2 regions of the Lacticaseibacillus sp. 30 genome follow, and region 1 is predicted to be linked to the other one. Evidence: predicted binding sites of a transcription regulator. Region 1 holds the regulator's gene; the other holds the start of a gene.
What was found. The regulator LexA, encoded in region 1, represses DNA repair genes until DNA is damaged. The targets are predictions, from matches to a motif close to CNAACANNTGTTNG.
Positions count from the first base shown of each region.

Region 2: the regulator LexA is predicted to act here: its motif matches at 1,287-1,300, upstream of dnaB (replicative DNA helicase).

Region 1 is NZ_JBSOQX010000012.1:89,904-93,329, reverse strand. It holds gene ACWPAB_RS09355 (AI-2E family transporter) at 1-1,062, opposite strand, end outside; gene ACWPAB_RS09350 (hypothetical protein) at 1,564-1,758, shown strand; gene lexA (transcriptional repressor LexA) at 1,887-2,513, shown strand; gene ACWPAB_RS09340 (hypothetical protein) at 2,644-3,117, opposite strand; gene ACWPAB_RS09335 (AEC family transporter) at 3,131-3,426, opposite strand, start outside.
Region 2 is NZ_JBSOQX010000026.1:2,645-6,070, forward strand. It holds gene ACWPAB_RS13180 (DHH family phosphoesterase) at 1-791, shown strand, start outside; gene rplI (50S ribosomal protein L9) at 807-1,262, shown strand; gene dnaB (replicative DNA helicase) at 1,504-2,892, shown strand; gene ACWPAB_RS13195 (hypothetical protein) at 2,958-3,426, shown strand, end outside.

The DNA.
Region 1 (3,426 bases):
CTTCAACACGGCGAATCCTGGAATGCCAAGAATAACGCCGACTAAGCCGAATAGATTACCTGCAGTTAACAACACGACGACAATGGTGATGGGATGTAATTCAAGTTTACTCCCCATCACAAGCGGTGAGATGACTTGTGTTTCGATGAGCCATTCAATGAAAAAGACGATGATGACAGCTAAAATCATTCGCGGGGAGGTTAGGGCACCCATGATGAGCGGCGGAATCATCGCCAAGGCTGAGCCAAAGTATGGGATCAAATTCAGGGGGCATGCCAATAAGCCGAAGATAAGGCCATAACGTAAACCGATCACTGAATAGCCGACCATGAACATCACGGCAACGCATAAGGCAACGGTGATTTGACCTTGGACATAAGAACCGACCTTTTCATTCATCTCATGCAACATTTGCTTGACTGACCGGCGAAGTTTAGTTGGCACGATATGAAGTACCATCGGCGTAAATTTGTCGCCGTCTTTTAACATGAAGAAAAGAATGATTGGCGCTGTTGAAATGGTGATGACGACATTACCAACAATGCCAATTAAGTTCTGCAGTTGAGAAATTGTGCCGGTTACGAAGGCACCTTGTTTACCAGTGAAGAAACTTTGCACTTCTGCTGCAATCTCATTGAGATCATGCTGTGAGAGAATATTCTGCTGGTCATTCAGATTATCCAACCATTTGCCAATTTCATCAAAGATTTGCGGCGCTGAATGGACAATACTGGTAATTTGATTGCTTACTGCTGGAATGAAGCGCAACAATCCCCAGGCCAACAAACCGATCAGCACAATGAATAGCAGGCCAATTGCCCAGCCACGATGAAGTCCGAACTTTTCTAATCGATTAATAATCGGGACAGTAAGGTAGAAGAGAATGCCGGCAAAGATAAACGGTGGCGCGATAATCCCGAGAAAATCCAGTACTGGCTGGAAAACCCACGCAATTTTAGTGAAAACGAAAATCACGAGCAATGCCAGTAACAAGTCAACTAGCAGGATCATAAACTTGCTATTAAGAAAGCGGCGATAGAGCCACGAGTCGGTATGTTTCAAGGGGGTACCCTCCTCTACAATTGTAATACCTGTTGGATGTATAAGCTTCATGACAATAACAAACGATGAGAGCGACTAGCCAGATTTGCGGGGGCCCTGTTCACGCTCATTAAAACGCGTTCACAGGCACAGAAACCTGCACATAAGGACCTCCAACCTAAATGACCCAAGCCCGGCCATTTAGGTTGGAGGCCACTTATGCTTCGGTTTCTAAATGTGCCTGTTCACGCTCTGTACCATTAATGATACTCGACTCATGGTCATATTTCGAGGATAGCCGTGTTAAAAGCGGATTGATTTGATGTTAAAAAAGATTACATAAAATTTACAAACAACATGGAATAATCGTTACAAATCTTTAAAAACCCTAAATAAAGGCATCAAATGTAAATTTTATGTATACAAAGGCTTTACAAAACTCAAAAATTGGGTATGATTAGAGTCACAACCAAAACGGTGAGTATATGTCGGTTTATCCGATACGGAGAGGAGTGACCCCACATGACAATCCTACGGGGCGCAAAATGGACATTAATTACTCTGACCCTCGTGGCAACCTTGCTGTTATTCAGCAACTTTGCGACAGCCGGCATTTTGTTAATCGCGCTTGATATTTTCTTGAGTTTCTTCTACGCGGTCATCAAAAGCAGATGTGATCGGCGTCAGATGCATAAGATGCCATTATTGCATAATTAATTTAAGGATGAGGTCCACAGATGCTTTTTATCTGTGGACTTTTTTGCTATTTAGGCATAAAATCATTGCAAACGTTCGTTCGCTTTGGTATGCTTTGTGTAATCAATTAGAACTGAGGCGGTGAGCGGATGCCAACACAAGCAAGTCAGAAACGTTGGAAACAAATTTTACAATCAATCTATGATGCAATCGAGGATCATGGGTACCCGCCCACGGTTCGCGAAATCGGCAAATCAGTCGGTCTAAGTTCGTCAAGCACGGTGGCAGCGTACTTGGAGAAATTGTTAGCGGCGGGACTTATTGCTAAGGATCCAGCGAAGCCGCGGACGCTTGAAGTGACCTCAGCCGGACGTGACTTCATTGGCGTTCAGGATCACGGTATTCCGATCGTCGGCACAGTTGCTGCAGGGGTCCCGATTACGGCCATCGAAAATATCGATGATTATTTTCCGGTACCAGACGATCTTCCGTATGCCGCTGACGAATTATTCATGTTGCGAGTTCAAGGTAATTCAATGATCAAAATCGGCATTTTAGATGGTGACCAGATTATTGTCAAGAAGCAGAATGACGCAGAGAATGGGCAAATTGTTGTTGCAATGACTGAGGAAGATGAAGCCACTGTCAAGCGATTTTATAAAGAAAAGAACGGCATTCGGTTACATCCTGAAAATGACAGTATGGATGATATGTTTTTCCCGGATGTAACGATTCTTGGCATCGTTGTGAGTTTATATCGGCCGGCATTAGTTTAACCATTTGAAGTCGTGAATGACTAGGCATGGCAACTTAAATCCAATTAAAAATGTACCATCAACAAAAGAGACATCAGCTGTGATCCCACAAAATATAGGATCACGGCTGATGTCTTTTTGCTCAGACACTTTATTGGTTTTGTTGGGCGAGGCGATCGAGATCGTCTTGTGGCACCCTTTTATAAACGGGACCATCGGGCAACTGCTTTAAGTTACCGGTTTTTGTTAATTGAAATTGTATCGTATTAGCAGAGGCTTGCGGCTGCGCTTTACCAGTGAAGGTGAAGATTCGGCCTTTGAGGGTCAAATCAGCAGCAAAAATACCACTATCAGTACTTTCAAAGACACCATCTCGATTGGCTAATGTTTCAAGATAGTAGCCGCTGGTGGATGAGGTGACTCGAATTGCTTTGGTAGCATCTTTTGTTTGGACGAACGCATGGCCAACCAATGTACCTAAGGTTGCTTTCGGAACAGTTTTTTTGACCGTGCGCGCTTGTGATGTTGCGCTCGATGATGATGTTGTCTTTTTGGGGGTTGAGGTAGTTTGTGAGCAACCTGATAAGATCAAGATTGCTGCTAGTAGCAGATAGCGCTTTTTCATTCGACAGCAACTCCTAGTGAATGAACTGGATGCAAGTCATCACGATTGGGATCACGATCATCGAAAGCAGCGTTGTTTCGGTGACCATGATAGCAGCGTAATCGGAATCCGCATCGTACAGTTTGGCAACAACAGGCGCATTGGTCATGACCGGCATGCAAGATTGCAAAATAAAGATTTGTTTCATCAAAGTTGGGACAGGGGCGAAGGCGACAAGCGCCGTCATAAGTAACGGTGCAAAGAGGAAGCGGCCACTGAAAATACCCAAAGCTTCTTTGCTGATTCTTAATTTACCCCAGCCTGCTTGAT
Region 2 (3,426 bases), on a different contig from region 1:
CTGAAGTTGCTAATGCCATTGTGACGCCGGAAGCAGCGCTGTCGCAAGCAACGGATCAGAGCCTGCTGATCTTGGTCGATCACAGCAAGCCGTCGATCTCAGCGGCGCCTGACTTGTACAAAAGGTTGGCGGCAAGAACGGTTATCATCGATCACCATCGACGCGGCGAAGAATTTCCGGACAACCCGATGCTGGTTTATATCGAACCGTACGCCAGCTCCACTTGTGAGTTGATTGCGGAGATGTTTGAATACCAGCCGACAAATGTGCCAAGTCTTGATAAGCTTGAGGCAACGGCGATGCTGGCAGGGATCACGGTGGATACCAAGTCCTTTAGCCTACGCACCGGCACGCGGACGTTTGATGCTGCCAGCTATCTGCGTTCCATGGGCGCTGATGGCATGTTGGCGCAGAACCTGTTAAAGGAAAATATCGACAGCTTCATCCAACGGAATCATTTGATCGATACAATTGAAATGATTGCGCCAAATATGGCACTATGTACTGGGGAAGAGGATAAGCGTTATGACCCAGTGATTGCAGCACAAGCGGCTGATACGATGTTGTCACTCAATGGCGTTGATGCCAGTTTTGTCATCACAAAACGCCCAAGCGGTGATGTCGGCATTTCCGCCCGCTCGACTGGGGATGTCAACGTGCAGGTCATCATGGAAGCCATGGGCGGCGGCGGTCACTTGAGTAACGCAGCCACCCAGATTAAGGGCAAAACGATCGCCGAAGTTCGGACTGATCTGCTTGCTCAGATCAAAAAAGCAGACGAAGACGCATAGAAAGCAGGGATTTTGATGAAAGTCATCTTTACACAAGACGTTCGTGGCAAGGGCAATCGCGGTCAGGTGAAAGAAGTACCTGACGGCTATGCTGAAAACTTTTTAATTCGCAAGGGGCTGGCTAAAGCAGCGACACCGCAGGCTATGAGTGCTTTGCGCGGCCAGCAGCGGCTTGAAGAGAAGAAGGAAGCTGAAAAGAAAACCGAGGCTGAGGCCATGAAGGCTAAGATCGAAGACGACAAAACCGTTGTTCAGATCCAAAGCAAAGCCGGCGAAGATTCCCGGTTGTTCGGTTCGATTCCTAGCAAGCAGATCGCGCAGGCTTTGGATAAGCAATATCAGATCAAAGTTGATAAACGTAAGATCGATCTGAAGCAGCCTATCCGTTCACTGGGTTTCACTAATGTCACGGTTAATTTATTCCCTGGCATTGATGCCCGCATTCGGGTACACGTGATTGAACAAAAATAAGAATAGTTATTCTGCCAGAAGACGCGACCAGATGATCGCGTCTTTTTGTCTATCTGGTCCAAATTAGTGGGTTGTGGACTGAGTCAATCACCGGTGATACAGCAGTGACCATTGCTTTTCGTTAAATTGTTTGTGTAGTTCGACTGTATGCGGTGATGCTTGTCTTGACTGCGGGTTTAACGTAGACTGTTAGGGATAAGCGACAAAAAATTTTTGACGATTAATCTGAAGGAGGACGCGCATGGATAATCAATTAATTGACCAGCAGCCGCCGCATAGTGACGAAGCAGAACGTGCCGTCCTTGGCGGCATTTTTCTGAATGCTGACACATTGCCGGATGCACAAGAGTATGTCACGGCGGATGACTTCTATAAGAAAGCCCACCGGCTGTTGTTCCAAGCTATGACCGATCTACAGGATAACGGCACAGCGATTGATACGGTTACGGTGTCGGATTATCTGGACAATCATAACAACCTCGATGATATTGGCGGGGTTGGTTATATTACAGATTTGGTTGCGGCGACGCCTATTGCCAGTAACGTGGTATACTACGCCAAAATCGTGCAGCAGAAGAGCACGTTACGCAAACTGATTAGTACGGCGCAAAACATTGCCAGTCGCAGCTATACGGAACAAGACGATGTTGAAGGACTAGTTGAAGACGCCGAGCGCCAGATTATGGATGTCTCGGAGAACCGCAATCAGGCCGGCTTCAAACAGATCAAAGATGTGCTGAATCAGGCTATGGCGCAGATTGATCAGTTGTATCAAAATGATCAGGCAATCACCGGGTTGCCAACCGGTTTCCGTGATTTGGACAAAATCACGACGGGGCTGCATGAGGACGAAATGATTATTTTAGCGGCGCGGCCTGCTGTCGGGAAAACCGCATTTGCTTTGAACATTGCCCAAAATGTTGGGACGAAAACAGACAAAAGTGTCGCCATTTTCAGTTTGGAAATGGGCGCTGAACAGCTGGTAAACCGGATGTTGTGTTCAGAAGGTAGTATTGATGCTAATCACCTGCGAACTGGTCAGCTGAATGAAGAAGAATGGCAGAACTTGATTATCGCCATGGGTAGCTTGAGTAAGGCGAAGATCTATATGGATGACACGCCAGGCATCAGAATGGCGGAGATTCGCGCGAAGTGTCGGCGGCTAGCGCGTGAGCAAGGTGATTTAGGGCTGATTATCATTGATTATTTGCAGTTGATTGAAGGTTCTGGCCAAGAAAACCGCCAACAGGAAGTCAGCGCCGTTTCCCGGCAGCTGAAAAAACTGGCGAAGGAATTGCATGTACCCGTGATTGCGTTGTCCCAGCTGAGTCGTGGCGTTGAACAGCGACAGGATAAGCGGCCGGTGTTGAGCGATATTCGTGAATCCGGTTCGATCGAACAGGATGCCGATATTGTGGCTTTCCTGTATCGTGATGACTATTACCGCGATGCAGAAGGCGATGAGGATGACGACGATCAAGGCGGCAATGATGACGGGGATGACAATGTTGGTGAAGTTGAAGTCATCATTGAGAAAAACCGTTCAGGCCCGCGTGGTACCGTCAAGTTGTTGTTTGTGAAGTCGTATAACAAGTTTACGAATATTGCCTATAATGGTCCGGATCAATAAACCATTAGCAAGAAAGATTAGAAAGTTATTTTTAGATTTAAGCGCAAGAAAGTGAGGGATGCCGCATGGATGCCATTTTGATGAGTTTAATGACAGCACTCAATGAACACCTGCTGATCAATGTGTATCAGCGCGATACCGACGATTTTTACACCGGATACGTACAGGTGTTAGGTCATGATGCGGTTGTTCTGGGAACCTACAATGATTCAGGGATTGCCGATGGATGTGCCTTGATCGCATTTTCTGCGATTGATCAGGTTGAATTTGCCGGGGATGATCTCGATAGCATGAATTTTCGAATTAACTTGGCACAGGCCCAGCATTTCTTGACGCTGCAAGGCCAAGAAAAGCCATTGCAGTTCGATGCGACACAGAACTTAATTCAGCAACTGGCGACGCAGGCTAAGGCGAATGGTCAAATGGTCATGGTCGTGGTGGCCGATGATGATGCCTATCTTGAAGGGCAGGTAACAGCTGTGGCTGAGGATCGCTTTAGTATGGCGATCTTCAACAAATTCAACTACACCGATG